DNA from 3 places in the Blautia sp. NSJ-175 genome. Region 2 is predicted to be linked to each of the others. Evidence: predicted binding sites of a transcription regulator. Region 2 holds the regulator's gene; each other region holds the start of a gene.

Region 1 (7,720 bases), on a different contig from region 2:
TGCTTCTTTCACCTCGCCCTTCTCCCTGCAAAGTGCATAGTTATGGTCATAGCCGCCTCCGAAGATGAGCTGTTCATAGTCAGCCTCCACATCCTGTCCGATCTTCTTTGGAGAAGTAAAGTCCATGGGTGTGCCCTCCACCTTCAGGATCTCCCCTGTGGGAATAGCTTCGGAATCAGATACCGGGGTAAATTCCGGTGCATGGATCTGAACCACATGATTCAGCATGCTCTCCGCTCCGGCATTATGTCCTGCCAGGTTAAAGTAGGAATGGTTTGTCATGTTCACCACAGTATCCGCGTCTGCACTTCCCGTATAATGCATAACCAGCTCATTGTCATCTGTGAGCTTATAGGTTACATATCCGGTAAAGTTTCCGGGGAATCCCTGGTCACCGTCCGGGCTGAAGATACGGAAGGTTATGCTGTTCTCCTGCTCCTTTACTTCTTCCACATCCCATACGCGGGTACGGTAGAAATCCGGGCCGCTATGTAAATTATTTTTGTTGTCATTCTGAGCCAGCACATATTCTTTTCCGTTAATGGTGAATTTTGCTCCGCCGATACGGTTTCCGTTCCTGCCGATGGGGGAACCGAAATGAGGTTTATTCTCATAATACCCTTCCACGGTATCATAGCCAAGAACCACATCGGTCAGCTTTTTATTTTTATCCGGAACCATCACGCTGACCAGTATGGCACCGAAATCTGTAACAGAAGCTGCCACACCATTTTCATTTTTCAGTTCATAGAGAAATACATCTTTTCCTTCAGGACTTTTTCCAAAGCTCTTTTTTGTCACTCCCATGTCTTCATCTCCTGTTTTTCATGATTTAATATCAATGAGTCCTGCCTGCCGGACTCCTGCGCCGAAGCGTGCGGTCATCTGCCTGCTGCGCCAACTGCGCATTCCCCTGAGGGTCCATGTTCCTATTGTTATAAACAAAAAGAGTCTGATTCTTCAGACTCTCGCATCAAATGCGGCGTTCCTGCTGCAAATGTCCACTATTCATATATATCAGCAAACCTGCTGTTATATTAATAATCCCAGGATGCCGTTTCCTACTTTCTGACTCCTAGCCTAAGCCAGGTGGGCAACCGCAACTGTTCTTCTGCCTTCCGCTGCGCAATGACGGCCTGACATCTGAACAGAAATATAGGAATCCCGTTTAAAGAAATGTAGGTTCAAAAACTGTAGGAGCATCGCACACCCCAGGATTACTTCGTATCTTTATTATACTCTAGTATATGAACTTTTTCAACAAAAATGCACACACTTAATAAATTTTTTCTTCAATATAAATATTACAGATAGAACGCACTTCTTCCATATCTACCTTTGTCTTGGGATTCCCATAAGGAATGCGGTCTATATTCCGGTTCATGTAGTCCTGATTCTTAATGTAAAGGAAACTGGAAGGGAAGTTTAAGTCAAAGATAAAAGCCAGATAGGATATCCACATATCCATATGCGTGGTTCTCTCCCCCCGCCGGATACAGCGGTGTTCTCTTATGGCGTTCAAGATGTTTTCTGAGACAGGTTCAAGCCCTACCTGTTCTGCAGAAATGCCAAAGATGGCCTCAGCCTTCTCCGTATCCTTTACCCTGAAATTATCCAGTTTATCCGCATCCCTGATGATCCTGCAGTGCAGGAGTTCCCTTCCCTCTACTTCCTTTGGTATTTCATAGAGGGAATGACAGGCAATCGCTGTCCTGATGATAGGGTCATACCTGTCATCGCGGATAAACTGCCTGATCATGCCGTCCTCAAAGAGGACCTTTACGCCGAACTCGGCATGGTCAAACAAATTGTCGTCATAGCTGTGGAAGGTCTTCAACTGTTCAAATCGTCCGATATCGTGAAGCAGAGCTATGAGAAGAGCCAGTTCGTGGTCTTCCTTGGAAATCTTCTCTTCCCTGCAGATATAGTCCGCTGCATCCAGGACGCAGAAGGTATGGACCTCCTTCAGCATGATCTTATCGTCGCTTCTGTCGTAATGATTGAGATATTGCCGGAAACTTTCTTTTGCATATTCCAAATCCATCATATATTTTCTCCGCTGCCCGAGGACCTTTGAATATCTCCGGGTATGAAACAGGAAAACGGACCGCCATCACTGACGGTCCGCAAGATTTCTATTACAAGACTGAATTATTTCAGCTCTTCAACAACTTTCTGGATTGCCTCTAAAGCGTCAGCAGGAAGTTTGTCATATCCATCTTTCTTTGTCTCAAAAGCTTTGATCTCATTGACACGGTCATTCATACGAGCTCTGAGCTGATCAACGTAGCTTGCATCATTCATATCCGGAACGAATCCTTCCCAATCGAAGATTTCGATATCGGAGAACGGTCCCCAAGGTTTGAAGTCTGCTTTCTTCTCTACGATTGCTTCCAGGATACCTAAAGTATCTTTCGGCTGTACTTTCTTGCCCATGAAATCGCCTGTGTTGATGATGTAGCAGTCTACATTTTTCTCTTCAACCAGTTTTTTGAATTTCTCGTAGTCATCAGCTAACGGATATGTTCTGAACGGGTTAGCGTAAGGAACAACAACCAGCTTATTCGGGTCAACGCCCGGTGCAAGACGCTCTGCTGAAGAACGTTTTGTAGCCAGAGTAGCGCCCATTACAGATGCTAAAGAAGCACCTTTTAATTTCACTACCGGCGGAATGGTCGGGTCTTTCATGATCCAGAAGATTGCGTTAACCGGCTCGTCGATCTTGTCAACGCGGTTCGGTGCCCACAGTTTGGATTTGATCGCACGTCCGTTACCATTTCTGATATCTTCTGTTACAAGCTGGATGTTTCCATCCTCGTCTAATGTAGCAGAGTTATTCATAGATGTCAGAAGGAACTTGTTGTCATCGCATCCTGCAGGATAATCCTGAGTTTTATCGAAGTATGTAGGCTCTAACGCTACGGAAGCACAAGTATCTGTGTTGATGATGAATGCATCATCATGCAGAACCTTGATCTCGTATTTGCCATTGTGTTTTGCATGTGTGATGGTAGATTTACCTGATCCTGACAGACCGTATACAGAAGCAACGTATTTGGAGCCGTCAGCCAGTGTGTATTCTTTCTGTCCGCCGTGGCATGCTGCATAACCATTTCTGTTGGCAATTGCCCAAGCCATGGTAAGAGTACCTTTTTTGTGCTCACCGAAGTATCTCATACCAAGGATACAAGCACAGTTCTGGTCTGTGTTGAAGTAGCACAGAGTCTGCGGATCGCTTAAGCAGCTGAAGTCAACGCCCGGACGGCTTGCAGGTGCCCACTGAGGATCTGAGAAGATAAAAATATCTGCTTCTTTTCCGCCGCCTACAGGCTGGGAATTTTTATACATTTTTACATAGTCATCAGACATATACTGGAAGTTCAGCATCCAGGAGTACATGATGTTCTCTTCGCCTTCCGGAATCAGCAGGTGAGCTTTTACCATGAATTCCGGGTCCAGACCTACATATACCTCTGCATGGTACATGGTTTTCCAGCGGGCTTCATAAATAGCATCCATAGCCACTTTGTCAAGAGCCGCGCAGTCAACACCTGGTTCTCCGGCAATACGGCGTGCTGCTGCATAACGTCCTGTGATAGCACCATCGTTGAATAATAAAACTTTAGCATCTCTCTCAAGACCAAACTCTTCGCCTCTATAAACAGGCATATCTGTAACGACTGTTCCAGGTGAGTTCTTCGCTAATTCATATGCCTCTTTTAATGTGTTAACCTTAACAACATTGTTGCCATAGAATGCTGCTTCAATAATGGAACGAGTTTTGCTGAAGCCAGTTTTGCCTGCTCCAATCTCGTTGATTGGGTAATATGCTTTTGTTGACATATGGTTTCCTCCTTAATCTTATCTCAAAGTCAATTTATTATCTCATGTTAGTTTTTAAAAGTCAATACTTTAACAATGTATTTTCTTGACGATTTTTTTACATTTTATAGAATTTTTATTTTTTAAATTCCGAGCACATTTTTTACTGCTGCAGGCATATCAGGAACGTCCACCACGGTATCGTGCAGAACAGGGGCTGTACGGATCTCCTCAATGGCATTGGGAACCTTCACATTTGCAATTTTGGACAATTCATCCACCAGCTCGAAATCACCCATGGCATCATATTTGCTGTCAATGGCGTTCATGACGCTTCTTGTGAATTTAAACGGACTGGCTGTGGAGGCGATGACCGTCTTGGTCTCATCTCCGGTCTCATCTGTGTATTTTCCGTAAACACAGGCAGCAACCGCTGTATGGGTGTCAATCACGTAGCCTGTATCCTCATAAAGAGCCTTTATAGCCTGGGCAGTCTCCTCCTCTGTAGCAAAATTGCCATAGAAATCAGCAAGCTGGCCGCGCATTTCCTCTGTGATCTGATAGGTTCCGCCCTTGGTAAGCTGCTCCATCATCTCCCGGTTTTTGTCCGCATTTTCCCCTGCAATGCGGTAAATAAGCCTTTCCAGGTTGCTGGATATAAGGATATCCATGGATGGAGAGGAGGTCAGAATGAAGTCACGGTTCCTATCATAGCTTCCGGTAGAGAAAAAGTCAAAGAGAACTTTGTTCTCATTGGAGGCACAGATCAATTTATCGATCGGCAGGCCCATATTCTTGGCATAATAAGCTGCCAGGATGTTTCCGAAGTTTCCGGTGGGCACTGTTACGTTAATTTTTTCACCATCTTTTATCTCACCGTTCTTGAAAAGGTTCACGTAAGCGTAAACATAGTACACCACCTGAGGCACCAGACGGCCGATATTGATGGAGTTGGCAGAAGAGAACTGGAAGCCTGCCTTGTCAAGCTCCTCCTCCATGGCCTTGTCATTGAACATTTTTTTCACTGCGGTCTGGGCATCATCAAAATTGCCTGTGATTCCCACCACATATGTATTATTTCCCTTCTGTGTCACCATCTGTTTTTCCTGGATGGGGCTGACACCATTCTTGGGATAAAAGACAATGATCCTTGTACCGGGCACATCTGCGAAACCGGCCATAGCTGCTTTACCTGTATCGCCTGATGTGGCAGTGAGGATAACGATCTCATTTTTTACATGATTTTTCTTTGCGGAGGTGGTCAAAAGATGGGGCAGGATGGAAAGTGCCATATCCTTGAACGCTATGGTCGCTCCGTGAAACAGCTCCAGATAATATGCGCCGCCTGCCTTTACCAGAGGGGCGATCTCCTCTGTATCGAATTTGGAATCATAGGCTCTGGCAATACATGCCTTTAACTCTTCCTCTGTAAAATCGGTCAGAAAACGGCTCATAACCTCATAAGCGATCTCCTGGTAAGTCATCTCTGCCAATTTTTCCATGGGAATATCCAGCCTGGGAATACTTGTGGGTACGAACAGTCCGCCGTCCTTTGAGAGTCCTTTTAAAATTGCCTCGGATGCCTTTACGCATTCCCCTGTTCCTCTTGTGCTCTTGTACAAAATCTCCATCTTTTTTAAGTCCTTTCTTCTTTACGGATACGTGAAAAAGTCATGTACCCCATATTGGAATAAAAATTTTAAATCCTCTTTAAACCATTTAATATTGTGCTGTTCCGCATAAGCCTCTTCCATGAAGAACAGTGCACCCTGGGAGTAATCCTCCCCGTCTATCGCCCGGTTGACCGCTTCTCTGGTCCCCTCTGAAACGGTGACCGTATCGATTCTGCCGTCAACCGTAGGAGAAAACTGGGGACTTCCGTCCGAATTCTCCCACACCACATCGTGAATACTGTTGGGAAAATCAGGGCTTTTCACCCGGTTGAAGATCACATTTGCCACCAAAATACGGCCTTTGATATCCTCTCCGCCGGCTTCCGCCTCCACAATTTTAAGAAGCGTCTCATAATCCTGGTCCGTCATCCTGAGGAGACTCTCAGAAGCGCCGATGGAATGATTCTCCAGTTCAGCCACACTGCTGGCTGTCTCTTCACTGAAATCAAAATGTGATTCCTGCACCTTTTTTCCTGTTCTCTGCCCTACCAGCACAGCCTCACAGGAGGTGCCGAGCCGATGTACTTCGCTCTGGGTATCCTGACTTATCAGTACGCCTGAAATAATTGCGTCCAGACCGTACAGCTGTTCTTCCTCTGGCTCATCCTTATCGTTAGGCGGATCTTTGTCGTCACTCACAGATGCATATACATTATTTTTCCCGCCTGCATGAAGCCCATGGAAGGTGAATGCCACGGCAGCGATCACCACTGCCCCTGTCATAACCAGCGCACAGGTTCTCCGGCTCTTTTTAGATATCTTCCGGATCAAAAATAAAAATCCGGCCGCAATCGTACGAATAATGTCCATACCTTTTTCCTTTGCCTGTTTTCTTATCTCGAATAGACACCAGTGATACCTCTCAGTTCCGTTTCTGATGTCATGAATTATATGGATTATAAAATAATTGGGCAATGGAAGTCAATAAGCCGGGGCGTCTTTTAGCTAATCTTCACAATATTATCTTATTTATTGATGGTTATTTTATACACTTTTTCGTGCTTTTTTCCTCTATTTCACTAAAATGTGGAAATATCTGTATCTTCTTTTATTCTATCTGCTTATGATATCCAGGCCGCACCCAGACGGTAAGTTCCGGCGCCGTCCTCAAATGTCCCTTCGCAGGAGTCATACCCGATAGCACCAAGACCGGAACGCCATTTTTCCACATCAAACCGGAAACTGTCATTTTTTATCTGTCCTGCTTTTATGGTTATCAGAATTCCTTCCGGAAAATCCAGGTTTTCTTTATCGATCAAACCTTCCTCCGTCAGTTCCTCCCAAGTGGACAGCATTACATCTATATGTCCACTTCCGCCGTCAGGCAGGCTTTCCTGTGCATTTGTCAAATAGGACCAAAAAAGATATCGAAGGGCCTCCTTCTCCTGTTTGGAAAGGTTCTCTTCCTTTGTCAGATCAAGAGCCGCTATGGTGATCTTATCATTCAGTGCCGTGTCTGCGCCGTAGACTGCCTTCAGGATGTCAAGATACAGGCCGACCACATCATTTTGCTGTTCCAGAACGCGGACTTTGTGAACGCCTGTGATTCCCAGCGGATAACGCTCCACAGAAGTGCTGTCAGCGGCTGCGGAAAGCGCGATGCGCATTCCCGGCCGGAGTGCCTTTGCTTCTAATTCCGTTCCTTCTTGGTCATAAAACAGGACATCACTTGTGCCAAAGTCGGCCAGTCCACCATTTTCTTCCCCATCCTGTAAAAACAGTATGGTGTTCTCATCTGCTGTGATCACTTTCCCGGTGATCTCAAACTCCCGGGCAGCCGGTTCGTTGTCCTCCCGGGATGTATTTCCCACCTCTGAAGACACATTTCCCCTCGGTTCGGTCCTTTTATCACCGCCACTTTGTCTCTGTATGGAGGAACACCCTGTAAGCAGTACCAGACATAATGCCAATGTGTAAAGAAAAATACCGCCTCTCTTCTTTTCCTTTATTTTTTTCATATCATTTCACCTCATTTTCTGAAATACACAGCAATCGTTACCCTTCTTTTTATAAGTGTCCGCTGAGTCCTGTTTTGTTGCATATGTGCGAAAATGATGTTAAAAATGATGGCATAAAAATTGATCTCTCAATTTTGAAAATGCTTATTTTGATTCATTTATCTGAGATGCCATTTCATCCAAAGTAAAAACTTGGTATTCCTCTTCCTCTGTGCCGGTATCTCCCCTTGTCTCTATACTTTTGCGGTAATCACAGAATGTTTTTAC
Region 2 (7,720 bases):
CGTAAATCCTGTTTGGTGTCTTCATAAAACTGCTCCTCTTTTCTTCAAGATCTCCGCTGTCTGTGTAATGATATCCCCGGCAATCATGCTGTACTCACCTTTTTGGGCGGCGGCCATATCCCCTGCCATACCGTGGAAATAAACGCCGAGAGCTGCCGCCTCCCTGGCTGAAAGTCCCTGGGACAAAAATCCCATGAGGATGCCAAAGAGCACGTCCCCGCTTCCCGCTGTTGCCATACCGCTGTTGCCGGAGGTGTTGATAAATATCTCCTCGCCGCCGTCGGAAATGACGGTACGTGAATCTTTACACACGACTGTCAGGTGATATTTCCCGGCAAAACGTTTTGTCAGGTAAAGAGGCGCTTCCTTCCACTCCTCCACAGATACCCCGGAGATTCTGGAAAACTCACCCAGATGCGGTGTCACAAGGACCGGTGCCGGATACTGGGACAGCACTTCCATTCTGCCGGCCAGCAGATTCAGGCCGTCCGCGTCGATCAGCAGAGGTTTTCTGCCCTCCGCCAGTATGGTATACAAAATATCTTCCGCCTGCTGTCCTGTGCCGAGTCCCGGTCCTACCCCGATCACATCAGCCCATGCAAGCCCTTCCCGGATCTGTTCTTTTCGGATCTCTTCATCGTCATAAAAGCTGTACATGGCCTCCGGCAGCATTGTGGTCAGTGCCTGACGGTTCTCTTCCCTGGTATGTACCTTTATCATGCCTGCGCCGGCCCTAAGAGCCGCACAGGCGGAGAGATATGCCGCGCCGCTTATATCCCGGCTGCCGGCTGCCAGGAATATTTTCCCGAAAGTTCCTTTGTTCCCGTCCGGCTTTCTCGCCGGAATCCGGCACAGATCCTTCTCCTCACAGCTCTGTATGGACAGTTCAAAATCATTCTGAGGCAGCCTGTAGATTCCGATATCAGCCGTCCTTACCTTGCCCGCGCAGGATGCGCCCGGGTAGAATAAAAGACCTGCCTTCTCATAAGCAAAGGTGACTGTCACATCAGCCTTCACTGCGCAGCCCAGCACTTTCCCCGTATCAGCACTGATACCTGATGGAATGTCCACTGCCATGACCTTTGCCCCTGACCGGTTCAGAGCTTCGATGGTGTCCCTGTATTTTCCGCCCACTTCCCTGGACAGACCTACACCAAAGACAGCATCTACTATAGTAGTATATTCAGCAGGTACTGCATTCTTGACAAAGGATATATGATAATTTTCTGCAATTTTCACTTGCTTTCTCATTTCTTCTGTATAATGGTCCTTTTTTCCAAGTATACAGATATCTGCCGAGACACCTGTCATATGGAGCATACGGGCCACCGCTACGCCGTCCGCACCGTTATTTCCGGTACCGCAGAGCACCAGAACTCTTTTCAGAGGAAAATTTTCCTCCCGAAGTGCCTGACAGACACTCAGAGCTGCCCGCTCCATAAGTACCAGGGAGGGAACCCCGATCTCGTGGATCGTGTATTCATCCAATAGCTTCATCTGTCCGCCGGTTACGATTTGTTTCATATCATACACTCCTCTCTTATTCCGGTATGAATCAGGGAAGTCTGTCAAACCTTCCTGCAGAGCAAAAGGCCGCCGCAAAAATTCCGCAGCAGCCTTTTCTTACTTTTTATGTTCGGTCACATAACAATTCAGGTTATAAGACAATCGCATGAGGCTCTCAGAAAGGTGTACATTTTCCACGATGACATCCTCCGGGACCTCCAGATCCAGATGTGCGAAATTCCAGATGGCTTTGATTCCGTTTTCCACCAGCAGGTTGGCTGTCTCCTCCGCGTTATTCTTAGGCAGAGTCAGCGCTGCTATCTGAACATCATTATCCTTCAGATACTGGGGAAGTTCATCCATCATAAGAATTTCGTTCCCACGGATAGAGATACCTTTCAGAACCGGATTCACATCAAATATACCCACCACTTTAAATCCGCGCTTTTCAAACTGTACATAATTGGCCAGTGCCTGTCCCAGATTGCCGGCTCCGATGATGATCATGTTGTGGGTCCTGTCGAGCCCCAGGATCTTGGCGATCTCTGTATACAGGTACTGCACATTATAGCCGTATCCCTGCTGCCCGAATCCTCCGAAATTGTTCAGGTCCTGGCGAATCTGGGATGCGGTCACGCGCATCTTGCTGCTCAGCTCGTTTGAGGAAATACGTTCCACACCATCTTCCAAAAGTTCTCCTAAATATCTGTAATATCGGGGAAGTCTTCTGATGACTGCTTTTGATATGCATTTTTCGTCCACGACTTTACCCTCCTTATGTCTAAGTTTTCTGTTTCATATAGGAATATTATATATAATTGTTAAAATAAAGTCAAATACAATTCCAGTTATTGTTGTTTTTATCTGTTGTCAAATTCTGAATTTCCGATATAATAGGAAGGGTGAACCAAAAGATAAAGGAGATTCGTATAAAATGATACTGGCATGTCAAAACATTGAAAAATCGTTCGGAGGCATGAATCTGATCCATGATGCCTCCTTCCATATAGAAGAACGCGAAAAAGCCGCCCTGGTGGGCATCAACGGAGCAGGAAAATCCACACTGCTGCGCATCATCATGCAGGAGATTCCCGCGGACAGCGGAGAGGTAATCTTATCAAGGGGCAGGACCATCGGCTATCTGGCCCAGCATCAGGAGTTGGACAGCGCGCTCACCATCTATGACTCTCTGCTCCAGGTCAAACAGCATATTCTGGATATGGAGCTTCATATGCGCAGAACCGAAAAACAGATGAAGCACGCCCAAGGGGAGGAGCTGGACCGCCTGATGGAGACGTATTCCCGGCTGACCCATGAGTTTGAGATGGAGAACGGCTATGCGTATAAAAGTGAGCTTGTGGGCGTACTGAAGGGACTCGGCTTTCCGGAGAGTGACTTTGAAAAAGAAATCTCCACCCTGTCAGGAGGCCAGAAAACCCGTGTGGCCCTTGGCCGTCTGCTGCTGTCAAAACCGGATATCATCCTTCTGGATGAGCCTACCAACCATCTGGATATGGACTCCATCTCCTGGCTGGAGACGTACCTTTTGAATTATCCGGGAGCTGTCCTTATCGTATCCCACGACCGGTATTTTCTGGACAGGATCGTGACCAAGGTGATTGATATTGACAACGGAAAGGTAAGCTCCTTCAGCGGAAACTATTCCGCCTACAGTGAGAAAAAGGCCCAGCTTCGCAGAGATGCCTACCAGGCCTACCTCAATCAGCAGCAGGAGATCAAACACCAGGAGGAAGTCATTGCCAAATTAAAGCAGTTCAACCGGGAAAAGTCCATTAAGCGGGCTGAGAGCCGGGAAAAGATGCTGGATAAGATTGAAGTCATAGAAAAACCGACTGAGGTAAACGCGTCCATGCGTATTTACCTGAAGCCCCGCATAGAGAGCGGCATGGATGTGCTGACCGTGGAACATCTCTCTAAATCCTTTCCCTCCCTCCCGCTGTTTTCTGATCTGAACTTTTCCATCAAACGCGGGGAGCGTGTGGCCATCATCGGGAATAACGGAACCGGAAAAACGACGATACTCAAAATACTGAACGAGCTGGTCCCGGCCGACGCCGGCGTCTTCCATCTGGGAAGTAAAGTACACATCGGCTACTATGACCAGGAGCACCACGTGCTGCATATGGAAAAAACCATCTTCGAGGAGATTTCGGATGATTTTCCCAAGCTCACCAACACGGAGATCCGCAATCTGCTGGCTGCCTTTCTCTTTACCGGGGATGATGTCTTTAAAAAGATCGCATCCTTAAGCGGCGGGGAACGGGGCCGCGTATCCCTGGCAAAGCTCATGCTCTCAGAAGCCAATTTCCTGATCCTGGATGAGCCTACCAACCATCTTGACATTATGTCAAAGGAGATCCTGGAGGAGGCCCTGCGCAATTATACGGGTACGGTGCTGTATGTATCCCATGACCGTTACTTTATCAACCGTACCGCCACCAGGATCCTGGAGCTGACCAACCAGAGTATGGTAAACTATATCGGCAACTATGATTATTACATGGAGAAGAGGGAGGAGCTCACCCGCATCTATGCGCCGGGCCTTGAGGAGGAACAGGCTGCGGAATCCGTATCCGCCACGAAACTGGACTGGAAACAGCGCAAAGAAGAACAGGCACGCCAGAGAAAGCGTGAAAATGATCTGAAGAAGACAGAGGCAGAGATTGAACGCCTGGAAACCAGGGACAAAGAGATCGACAGTGAGATGGAAAAGCCTGAAGTTGCCGTCAATGTGGCTGAATGCGTCCGGCTTGCCAATGAAAAAGCTGAGATTGCAGAAAAGCTGGAAGAACTGTATGAAAAATGGGAAGAGCTGGCATAATGCCTGCTCCTCCCGTTTTTTATATCCGGCTGCTATCCTTCGGCCGTCTGCGATTCCATCTCTTACAAAGGCAGATCCCGTTTGCTGAACCGTATGATCCCTATTCCCATAAGCAGGATTCCTGCCAGATACAAAATGCCGCACATGATCCACGCCTTCCCGTCACCTGCAGCCAGCCCGTCAATATCAAAGAGGGTTATGGGGGTGGCGTATTTTACTTTCTCGAATTTATCCCCCACCTGTGATATCATCTGCACGAGAATGGAATATACCACCACGGTTGTGCTGACCGCGGAGGAAGTCTTTGTCTCATTGCTGCAGCAGGATGCACAGAAACATGTCCCGCCGAAAAATACAAGGATACCCAATAATCCCACATTGATCCGAAGGAAAGCACCTGTCTCCATCTCTCCCGGAAAAAGCGCCTCACTGAAAGCAAGAATCAGGCAGGTCACATATACCACCATGACAACCAGGCAGGTCAGCATGAAGACACACTGAGTCAGCATGATCTTCCATCGTTTCTGTGGTACCGCCAGCAGGTAGGCCATGGAACCGTTATCTACATATCTGGATACCAGTCTGTTGGATAGGATAATGATAAATACCCCGGGGAAGGCCACATACAGCATTCCGTATAAATATCCGGATACAAATTCCAGCAGCGTCTGGCCCACGTCAGCCATGCCGAATGCCGCAAACAGATCCGGCATACTGTCAGCCATCATTTTCAGGCTGTCTCCCATCTCGGGGTTAAACATCATGGTGATCATACTTCCGTATACACTGAGCACTACAAGAAAAATGACGAGCAGCAGCCAGTTGGATTTGATCTCTTTTTTAAACAGTGTAGCATTCATGATTTTGCTGCCCCCTCTCCGTAGAAATGCATGAAGAACTCTTCCAGGCTCTGTGTGCGCACGTCGAAATCCGTGACCGTATAGGCGCCTGCTTTTTTGATAAAGGCATCCAGGTTTTTTCCAACCTTGGCCGTTACCGTTTTACTGCCGGGCTGATAGACTGCCTCCGGGAATGCGGCAGCGAATGCCTCTGCCATATCCGCCTCCCGGAAGGTGATATCAATCACCTTCTGCCGCCCCTCTTTCAGTTTCTCCATCTCCTCCACTGCAACCAGCCGTCCGTCTCGGATAATGGCAGCGCGGTCACAGGTGCGCTCAATTTCCTCAAACATATGAGAAGACATCAAAATGGTCTTTCCCTTTTTCTTCTCGGAAAGGATCAGCTCCACAAAACGGTTCTGCATCAGAGGGTCTAGTCCGCTGGTGGGTTCATCCAGGATCAGGATGCTGGCCAGCGGGTTCATAAAGGCACAGACGATTCCTATCTTCTGCTTCATGCCCTTTGACATTTTCTTCAGTTTGCCGGACGCGTTCAAGTCAAACATCTTCATCAGTTCCTGTGCCCGGCCCATATCTCTCATATTTTTCATTTTAGCCACAAAGCGGATAAACTCCATCCCTGTCATCGAATCAATAAAAGCGATCTCTCCCGGCAGATACCCAAGAGATGTCTGGATCTTATCCGACTCTTTGAAGCAGTCCATATCCAGAATGGACAGTCTGCCCTTATCCGGTTTGATGAATCCCATCAACTGCCGGATCGTGGTTGTCTTACCGGCACCGTTTGGCCCTAAAAACCCCAGTACCTCTCCCTGTTTTACAGAAAAACTAACATCAAAAACGCCGCGGTTCTGCCCATAGTCTTTCGTAATATGACTGATTTCAATCACGTTCATTTTTTTGCCTCCTTCCAACCATTTCGGTTAGATACTCTTCTTTGTATGCGATCCGCTTCAGCATTTCTGACCATTTTCTGAATTGACGCATCAATTCATCCGCATCCACCGTATCGGTATAAAACATTCTCTGGTGCAGATATCCGTCAGTGAGCCAGAGAAGCATGTTCAGTATTTCTTTGGGATCTATGTCCTCCCTGAATTTAGTCATATCTACATTCTTGAAATAATCCACGAACATGGTATCCATCTGGTTTTTCATAAAAGAGTTCATATCTTCCGATACGTCCTCCCTGGATGTAAAAAATGCCCGGACACTGAACTCCATAAGAAAGGGAAAACTGGAGAGGATACGGGCTTTTTTGTCTGCTGCATAGGCCAGCAGCTCAAAATAATCCGTTATTTCAAAAAAGTGCCGGTCTAAAAGGCGCGGTCCTACCTTCTCCATGACATACTCAAATATGTACATATACAGCTCTTTCTTATTTTTAAAATAGTAAAACAGCAGCCCTTTTGAGATGCCTGCCTTTGCAGCGATCAGGTCTGTGGATGCCCGTTTGTATTCATTGGTGCCAAACACTTCCAGTGCTGCATTGACAACCGCGTTCTTCTTCTCTTCTGAGAGACTGCTAAGTCTGTCCTCCATCCTGTGCCTCCTTTAATGCTTTACCGATTCGGTTAATACCCATTATAAGAAATTGACTAAATTTTTCAACCCCTGCCCGAGACTTTTTTTCACAAATAATAAGTCCATGTAAGCAGGGACTTGTTTCTCTCTCTTACATGGACTTTTAAATCAGCAGACGCTTATTTTTTACGCGTATAAAACATCCAGATTCTTCCTTACAGCCAGTATAAACTCACGGCTGTTCAATACAGAAGGATTCTTAATTGACGTGATGAGTGCAAGGTCTTTTGTCATCTCTCCCTTTTCGATAGTAGTGAGCGTGGCCTGTTCCAGCCGGTCGGCAAACAGGCAGAGGTCTGTATTTCCATCCAGCTCCCCGCGTTTTCTCAAAGCTCCGGACCAGGCAAAGATGGTAGCCACGGAGTTGGTGGAAGTCTCTTCCCCTTTTAAATGTTTGTAATAGTGGCGCTGTACGGTTCCGTGTGCAGCTTCATACTCAAAATATCCGTGAGGGGATACCAGCACGGATGTCATCATAGCCAGAGAGCCGAAAGCGGAGGATACCATATCACTCATAACATCCCCGTCATAGTTCTTGCAGGCCCAGATAAAGCCGCCTTCGGCTTTCATCACACGTGCCACCGCGTCGTCGATCAGTGTATAGAAATATGTAATACCGGCCTTTTCAAAGGCATCCTTATATTCTTTCTCATAGATGTCCTGGAAAATATCCTTGAAGGTATGGTCATACTTTTTGGAAATGGTGTCCTTGGTGGAGAACCACAGATCCTGTTTTGTGGAGAGCGCGTATTCAAAGCAGCTTCTGGCAAAGCTCTCAATGGAATCATTTAAGTTGTGCATTCCCTGTGCCACCCCGGCACCTGTGAAGTTATGCACCAGTTCTCTTGTCTCTGTTCCGTCAGCCGCGGTATATACAAGCTCCACCCTGCCCGGTCCGGGAATGACCATCTCTGTGTTTTTATAGACA
Region 3 (7,720 bases), on a different contig from region 2:
TGTATACCATGGGAGATATCGCGCGCTGCTCCATGGGAAAACCAAATGAATACCATAATGAAGAGTTGCTGTATAAGCTGTTTGGAGTTAATGCGGAATTATTGATCGACCATGCCTGGGGATGGGAACCCTGCACGATCGCTGATATTAAAAATTATAAACCGGCTGAAAAAAGTATCGGTTCCGGCCAGGTGCTGCCGTGTCCATATGCATTTCAAAAGGCAAGGCTTGTCGTTCGTGAGATGACGGACCAGCTGGCACTTGACCTGGTTGACAAAGAGCTTGTGACAGACCAGCTTGTGCTGACTGTTTCCTATGATATAGAGAATCTGAAAGACCCTGACATTAAAAAGATGTATAAGGGTGAAATTTCTGCAGACCGCTATGGCCGGAAGGCTCCAAAACATGCCCATGGCACAATAAATCTAAAGAAAAAGACGTCTTCTGCAAAGCTGCTCCTGAATGCGGTTACTGAGCTGTATGACAGAATTGTTGACAGAAATCTGTTAGTAAGAAGAATGTATATTTCTGCAAATCGTTTGGCTGCAGAAGGAACAGCAGAAATGGGAGAGGAAGAATATGAGCAGCTTGACCTATTCACTGATTATGAGGCACTGAAAAAAAAGAAGGAAGAGGAAGAAGCGGAGCTTCAGCGGGAAAAGAAAATGCAGCAGGCGCTGCTGAGTATTAAAAAGAAATACGGGAAAAATGCAATTCTGAAAGGCATGAACCTGGAAGAAGGAGCGACAGCGGTAGAACGCAATAAGCAGATTGGCGGCCATAAGGCATAGAAGGGAGATAAATGATGTTAAATAGAAATTCACATGCTTATGACGATATTATCAGTCTGCCGCATCATATCTCATCCCACCATCCTCAGATGCCGATACATGACAGGGCAGCGCAATTTGCTCCGTTTGCAGCTCTCAGTGGACATGAAGACGCTATTTGGGAGACGGCAAGACGGACAGAAGAAAGAATGGAGCTGGATGAGGATGCAAAGGCTGTTTTGGACGAAAAAATGGCAATGTTACAGATACTGCTTCCCAGACAACCACAGATAACCGTGACTTATTTTAAGCCGGACGAAAAAAAGAGCGGTGGCTCCTATATTACGGTAACCGGGAATATAAAGAAGATAGACGAGTATGAGGATACCATAATGCTGGTTGATGGTTTGAAGATTTTTGTGAAAGAGATATGTAATATCGAAGGGGATATATTCACCGGGAAACTGCCGAAAACGCACAACATACGCTGAAAGAAATTATAAATGAAAGTCTTGAAGAAACTAAAAAATTTTACTATGAAAGATATGCAGCAAAATATGAATTACCACAAGCATACGCATACGCCATTTGCCTTAAAAGTGATAACCTTCCGATCGGTTATATTAAAGTTGATATGGAAGAACATCACGACTTTGGTTATGGACTCCGAAAGGAATTTTGGCATCAGGGAATTGTGTCAGAGGCGGCGAAAGCTGTTATTGAGCAGGTAAAAAAGACGGTCTTCCCTATATCACGGCAACTCATGACAGGAAAAATCTGAGAAGCGGAAAGGTTATGCAAAAAGTGGGCATGAAATATTGTTATTCGTATGAAGAACGGTGGCAGCCCAAAAATATTCCCGTAATATTTAGAATGTACCAATTAAATTTTAACGGCAATGAGGATTTTGTATATAAAAAGTATTGGGATATGTATGAAAATCATTTCATTGAAGAATTGTAAACGGACCGCGTAATACAAAGCCCGGCTTTTCGGGATTAAGAGTTAGAATTTTCGTTAATAACTGCCGGACCAGGAAAGATTCCGGCAGTTGGTGTAAGATCCATTCTTGTTTTATACTTTATATTGTTTTCTTATTTCCGGCGAATCCAATCACCGTAAATGCCACTGCCAGTACAAGTAATATAATAATAGAGAACAGCATGGCTCCCTGTGTTCCGGATAGTTTCCCGGAAGCTGCAAAGGCTGCGCCGCCGGCTGTCACCAGGTACGGGCACACGGTCATACCTGCATTCTGCATGCAGGTGGCAATGGAAACTGCCATACCGGAAGAAGCCTGTGGAACCGCTCCGCCTGCGCCGTTTAAGATGCACGGCATACAGATGGAGAAGGCAAGTCCGCAGATAAACGCGCCCAGATAGGACATGGGAAGGTTAGCGGCAAATGTCATGATTAGGAAGGATAATGACAGTACCACACAGCCAACGGTAAGCGTAAGTTTCTTGAATATATCTGCAATTTTGCCGAAAATAAATCCCATAACAAATCCGCCAAGGGCGAAACATGCCAGTGAATAACCGGCTGCCACCGTGTCACCCAGACCTTGTTCCGTGATGAGGGAGGACGCAAAGTTGGCATATGTCTGTGCACCGGACATATAGACAAAGAACGCCGCGCACCATACCCACATCATAGCGGTAGGCCGAAATTTCCCCTTTTCACCGGAAGAACTTGTCTTAACCGGCTGCTTGTAGGGGATACAGGTGACAGCGGCTATCAGGGATACTATTGCGATGAGATGAACTAAAAACGCAATATTCCAGCTGATTCTGCCCAGGTTGCCTGATACCAATGAAAAGAAGATCGCACCGAGCATCTGGAATGCGGTCATATTCCCCATGACTTTCGCCCTCTCGGCCGGGTCTTCAAAATTCTCAATAACCAGTGCCGGACAGAGGGACTGGACGATTCCCACGCCTACGCCGAAGATAAGGCGCATGACAAGGATCAGCCCCAGACTGTCCATAAAGTAAGGCAGAACTCCCCCCACAAGCCAGAAGAGAACGCCTGCAATCATCAATGTCTTTTTCGGGACAAAATCCATCAGTTTTCCTGTAACCAATGTGACCAGTATAACCACCAGACAGGGCGCGGAAATCAGATATGCGACAACTTTTGTCTGGCCTGCCTCGGGGAAGGCTGCGGCAATACTTGCAATATTGCTTGCCACAGCGATAGCCCCCATCATCAGGATGGCACACAGGTAAATGGCGGTTTTCACCCTTCGGTTGCTGCCTTTTTCCATAATGTTAATCCTTTCATGTTCCAATATGGAGTAGTTAAGTCATAAATCGAGTCTTTAAATATCAATTGCCCGGTAATAACCCGTAGTGACAGCTTCCACAACACGTCCTGCCTTGATACAGTCACCTGTTTCAAATACACGCGGTGCTGCATTGTAAAAGCTTTCGGCAGTTTTTCGGTCAGCTCTCATTCCGGCTGCCAGCAGGATGTTGTCTGCGGGGATAACAAGCTCGCCCTCAGGAGTCTGGCATACAAGGCCTTTGTCAGTGATTGCCTTTGCAGTGGTGTTCACATGGATCTTGATGTTGCTGTCGCGCATATAAATCTTCATGGCATTTTTGTGCATGAAATAGGAATCTGCTGCCCAGTCCTCTTTCATTTCTACGATCGTTACGTCTTTGCCGAGTCCGTCCAGGTAAATGGCGCATTCGGAACCGACAAGTCCTCCGCCGAGGATGACAACCTTCTGTCCAAGGGCCGGTTCCGGCTGATGAAGAGCGGTAAGCCCCACAACTTTTTCATTGTCAATTCCCGGAATCGGCGGAACAATGGGTTTGGCACCGATGGCAGTGATGATAACGTCAGCATTTTCTGCGGCTGCCTGCTCTGCGGTCAACTCTGTGTTCAGGCGTACATCCACACCTGATTTGGCAAGGCGGCCTTCCAGTACTTTGACAAAATTATACATATCCTGTTTAAATGGTATGTACTGCTCGGAGAGAAGCTGTCCTCCGAGACGGCTGTTTTTCTCGTAAAGGGTGACAGAATGTCCCCGTCCTGCGGCTGTGATGGCCGCTTCCATACCGCCGGGGCCACCGCCCACTACGATGACTTTCTTCGGTGTTGTAGGCGGAAAGGCATGTTTGTGTTCCAGCTCATTGCCGACAACCGGATTGAAAGCGCAGCAGAAGGTTCTGTTTGTCAGGTAGTTGTAGAAGCAGGTGAAGCAGCGGCAGCAGCGGGTGATGTCGTCTTTGTTGCCGGAAAATGCTTTTTCCGGGAAGTAGGGGTCACAGATGGACTGACGGGCAATCTCTATGATATCCGCTTTGCCTGTGGCGATGATTTCCTCCATCATATCCGGGTCGTTGAGGCCGCCCAGGGTAGCCACCGGTGTCTTGACGTGCTTCTTGATCTCTGCGGCCAGATATACGTTGCAGCCGTGCTCAATGAACATGGACGGATGTGTACGCACAAATACTTCCGGGTCTTCGTGAACGCCGGCGGATACATGGATAATGTCAACTTTGCCGTCTATGGCTTTTGCCATCTCGATTCCTTCTTCGATACCGTATCCGCCTTTGGTAAACTCGGCACCGCTCATACGGAATTCGATGGGGAAATCAGGACCTACGGCTTCCCTTACTTTTTCAATGACAAGAAGAGAAAAACGCATACGGTTTTCCAGGCTGCCGCCCCATCTGTCTGTTCTGTGGTTCATAGCCGGGGAGCTGAACTGTCCAAGGAGCCAGCCGTGTCCGCCGTGAATCAGTACCATATCGAATCCGGCTTCCTTTACCAGTTTGGCAGCCTGACCAAAGCAGTCGGCAACTCTGTAGATGTCTTCTTCCGTCATGCTGCGGACCGGATGTCCTTCTCCGTTGATCTCGTCGTTGGGGCCGATATTGACACCTTCTGCGCTTCCATGGCCCCGGGCATTGGCGAATTTGCCGCCGTGGGCAAGTTCCATAACGGCATTGCAGTTATGGCGGTGCATGGCGTTAGCAGCTTCCTTCAGGGAGGGAAGCGACATAACATCGTAGAGCTTGACTTCCTTCGTGTGGGAACGTCCGATGGCATCCACGATGCCAAGACCAATGGCAACCCCTGCCAGGCCGCCGCGGGCACGGTTCTCGTGAAATGCGATTTCTTCCTTGCGCATATTACAGTCAGAGTCTAATTCGGGATTAGACATGGGAGCGCCCAGGATTCTGTTCTTGAATGTCAGGTTGTTGATGGTGATTGGGCTGGCAAGATGCGGATAATACTTGTTTTTCATTGAGAAACCTCCTTAGTTTCGTTTACGTTTGTTTGATAAGTTAAATATATAACAAATTCCGCGATTGAAAAAGAAGAAAAAACATTGTACTATTACAAGGAAAAGGTTGTAGTGGTAAAGGGAGCCTCAATATCTTTTCCGGCAGAGCGTTAGAGGCATTCTTTCTGATTTAGACAGGAGATTAGGACATGACATTCAGGCAAATGGAGTTATTCGTAGCGGTATGTGAATATAAGAGCATTAATAAGACATCTGCGGCGTATCATATTTCGCAGCAGGGGATATCAAAGACCATCCGGGAAGTGGAGGAGGAGCTTGGTTGTGTGCTTCTGAACCGGGATATTAACGGTGTGTCGCCGACAAGGTTTGGGACGTATTTTCTGAATGAGTGCCGTATTATTCTGGAGAGGAAGAATTATGTGTGCTCCCATATCACGCAGATTGAGGATATGCCGCAGGAAACGATTTATCTGGGTATGGCATTCGGGGTGGTTTCTTCGCTGCCTTACCGGCTGATAGGGGATTTTGAAAGGCTGCATCCCCATGTGAAGATCGAGTATTCAGACCATACGGATTACTATCTGGAAAGTCTTGCGAAGAAGGATGAATATGATTTTTGTATCACGACGGGAGTGGTGGATAGGGAGAGGCTTTCATCGGAGCTGTTGTTTCAGGAGGGCGTGTATCTGTGTATACCGTGTATCCATGAATTGTATGAAAAAGAAAAGATTACCATGGAGAATTTGAAAGGGCAGAGATATGCCATGTTCAGCACGCAGTTTCATATCCGCCATAATTTTGACACTGCCTGCAGGAATGCGGGCTTTGAGCCGGAGATAGTGATTGCGTCCAGTGATTTTAATTCGCTGAAAGAAATTGCCCAGCACAATAATCTTCTGTTTGTGGTTCCGGGCCATACGATTCGGCCGGATGATGCCAGGCTTCGGTATGAGAAGTTCCCTGATGACAGATTTACCTGGGATGTGAATTTTGTTAAGAAAAATAATAAAGTGCTGACAGAGAATATGATGGCATTTTACCGTTATCTGAAAGAACAATTTCCGAAAAAAAATGTGCCCCCTTTGGGGGAGGAATCTCCGGTAAGTAATCTCCCTGCGGATTGTTGATGATTCCGGTGTTTTGCCTGCACAGACCAAATTTTACTTGAAGTTCTTCCTCAAACTGCGTATAATTGAACAAGCATGCATCACAGTGATACAAATTGTGTTTGTGAGGCAGCATTCATATGGACAGTATACTGCATGGAGCTATAATTGTGTCGGCCTGTGTTGAGATGTGGGCTGAAGGAATAGTTTGATATTGTGTATATTTATAAAAAATATCAAGGAGAAATAATGAGAAAATTAGCTTTAAGTGATGAAATATTACTAAAAATCGAGAAACCCGCCCGCTACATTGGTAATGAGGTAAACTCGGTAAATAAGAACAAAGATGAGGTGGATATACGTTTTGCCATGTGTTTCCCGGATGTGTATGAAATCGGAATGTCCCATCTGGGAATACAGATATTATATGATATGTTTAATAAAAGAGAGGATGTATGGTGTGAACGTGTCTACTCTCCATGGCCGGATTTAGATGCGGTTATGCGCAAAAAGCAGATTCCGTTATTTGCGCTGGAATCCCAGGATCCCATAAAGGACTTTGATTTTCTCGGCATAACCATCCAGTACGAGATGTGTTATACGAACATTCTGCAGATTCTGGATCTGAGCCATATGCCCCTTCGCGCGAAAGACAGAGGGGAAGAATACCCCATCGTCATAGGCGGAGGTCCTTGTACCTATAACCCGGAACCGCTGGCCGAGTTCTTTGATGTGTTCTATATCGGTGAGGGCGAAACGGTTTTTGATGAATTTCTGGACATCTATAAGGAATATAAAAAAGTTGGAAAAAGCAAAAAAGAATTTTTAGAACGTGCTGCCGAAATACCGGGTATTTATGTTCCGGCATTTTATGACGCGTCGTACCATGAGGATGGGACACTTGCGTCCTTTACCCCCAATAATCCGCATGCCAAAGAGATAATTGAAAAACAGGTTGTCATGAACCTCTCAGATGTCTGTTATCCGGAAAAACCGGTGGTGCCGTTTATCAAGGCCACACAGGACCGTGTTACCCTGGAAATCCAGAGGGGATGTATCCGGGGATGTCGTTTCTGCCAGGCAGGGATGATTTACAGACCGACCAGGGAGCGCGATGTGGAATTCCTGAAAAAGACGGCCCAGGCTATGCTTGAAAGTACCGGGCATGAAGAAATTTCCCTGAGTTCCCTAAGCTCCAGTGATTATTCCAAACTGCCGGAATTGATAGATTATCTGATTCAGGAGTGTTCCGCAAGAAATGTGAACATCTCCCTTCCTTCCCTGCGTATTGACGCCTTTTCTCTGGATGTTATGAGCAAGGTTCAGGATATCAAGAAGAGCAGTCTGACTTTTGCCCCGGAGGCGGGAACACAGCGTATGCGCGATGTGATCAATAAAGGACTGACAGAGGAAGTTATCTTAAACGGTGCGGCAGAAGCATTTGCGGGAGGCTGGACCAGAGTGAAGCTGTATTTTATGCTGGGACTCCCCACGGAGACAGAGGAGGATATGAAAGGCATTGCCCATCTTGCTGAAGAAGTCGCCAAGAAATATTATGAAATACCAAAAGAACAGCGCCG

What was found. Region 2 encodes Rex, which represses fermentation and respiration genes when NADH is low (regulators of the CRP and FNR family bind a similar motif). Its sites were predicted from a motif close to ATTGTTAANTANTTAACAAT; they were not measured.
Region 1: a site for Rex is predicted at 3,901-3,920, ahead of MUB35_RS20260 (phosphoenolpyruvate carboxykinase (ATP)). Genes of this name have one in related genera too.
Region 3: a site for Rex is predicted at 5,071-5,090, ahead of MUB35_RS19285 (oxidoreductase). Genes of this name have one in related genera too.

Annotation. Positions count from the first base shown of each region.
Region 1 is NZ_JALIFQ010000014.1:94,632-102,351, reverse strand. Features, by position in the region: gene MUB35_RS20275 (aldose epimerase family protein) at 1-807, opposite strand, end outside; RNA gene ssrS (6S RNA) at 1,040-1,221, opposite strand; gene MUB35_RS20265 (HD domain-containing protein) at 1,277-2,047, opposite strand; gene MUB35_RS20260 (phosphoenolpyruvate carboxykinase (ATP)) at 2,152-3,843, opposite strand; gene thrC (threonine synthase) at 3,966-5,453, opposite strand; gene MUB35_RS20250 (cell wall hydrolase) at 5,475-6,305, opposite strand; gene MUB35_RS20245 (hypothetical protein) at 6,557-7,453, opposite strand; gene MUB35_RS20240 (hypothetical protein) at 7,598-7,720, opposite strand, start outside.
Region 2 is NZ_JALIFQ010000020.1:60,822-68,541, forward strand. Features, by position in the region: gene alr (alanine racemase) at 1-25, opposite strand, end outside; gene MUB35_RS23740 (bifunctional ADP-dependent NAD(P)H-hydrate dehydratase/NAD(P)H-hydrate epimerase) at 22-1,524, opposite strand; gene MUB35_RS23745 (redox-sensing transcriptional repressor Rex) at 1,624-2,268, opposite strand; gene MUB35_RS23750 (ABC-F family ATP-binding cassette domain-containing protein) at 2,441-4,348, shown strand; gene MUB35_RS23755 (ABC transporter permease subunit) at 4,411-5,208, opposite strand; gene MUB35_RS23760 (ABC transporter ATP-binding protein) at 5,205-6,104, opposite strand; gene MUB35_RS23765 (TetR/AcrR family transcriptional regulator) at 6,091-6,750, opposite strand; gene MUB35_RS23770 (NADP-dependent isocitrate dehydrogenase) at 6,919-7,720, opposite strand, start outside.
Region 3 is NZ_JALIFQ010000013.1:58,618-66,337, reverse strand. Features, by position in the region: gene MUB35_RS19305 (Y-family DNA polymerase) at 1-791, shown strand, start outside; gene MUB35_RS19300 (hypothetical protein) at 803-1,261, shown strand; gene MUB35_RS31045 (GNAT family N-acetyltransferase) at 1,222-1,551, shown strand; gene MUB35_RS19290 (MFS transporter) at 1,852-3,036, opposite strand; gene MUB35_RS19285 (oxidoreductase) at 3,091-5,034, opposite strand; gene MUB35_RS19280 (LysR family transcriptional regulator) at 5,223-6,161, shown strand; gene MUB35_RS19275 (TIGR03960 family B12-binding radical SAM protein) at 6,390-7,720, shown strand, end outside.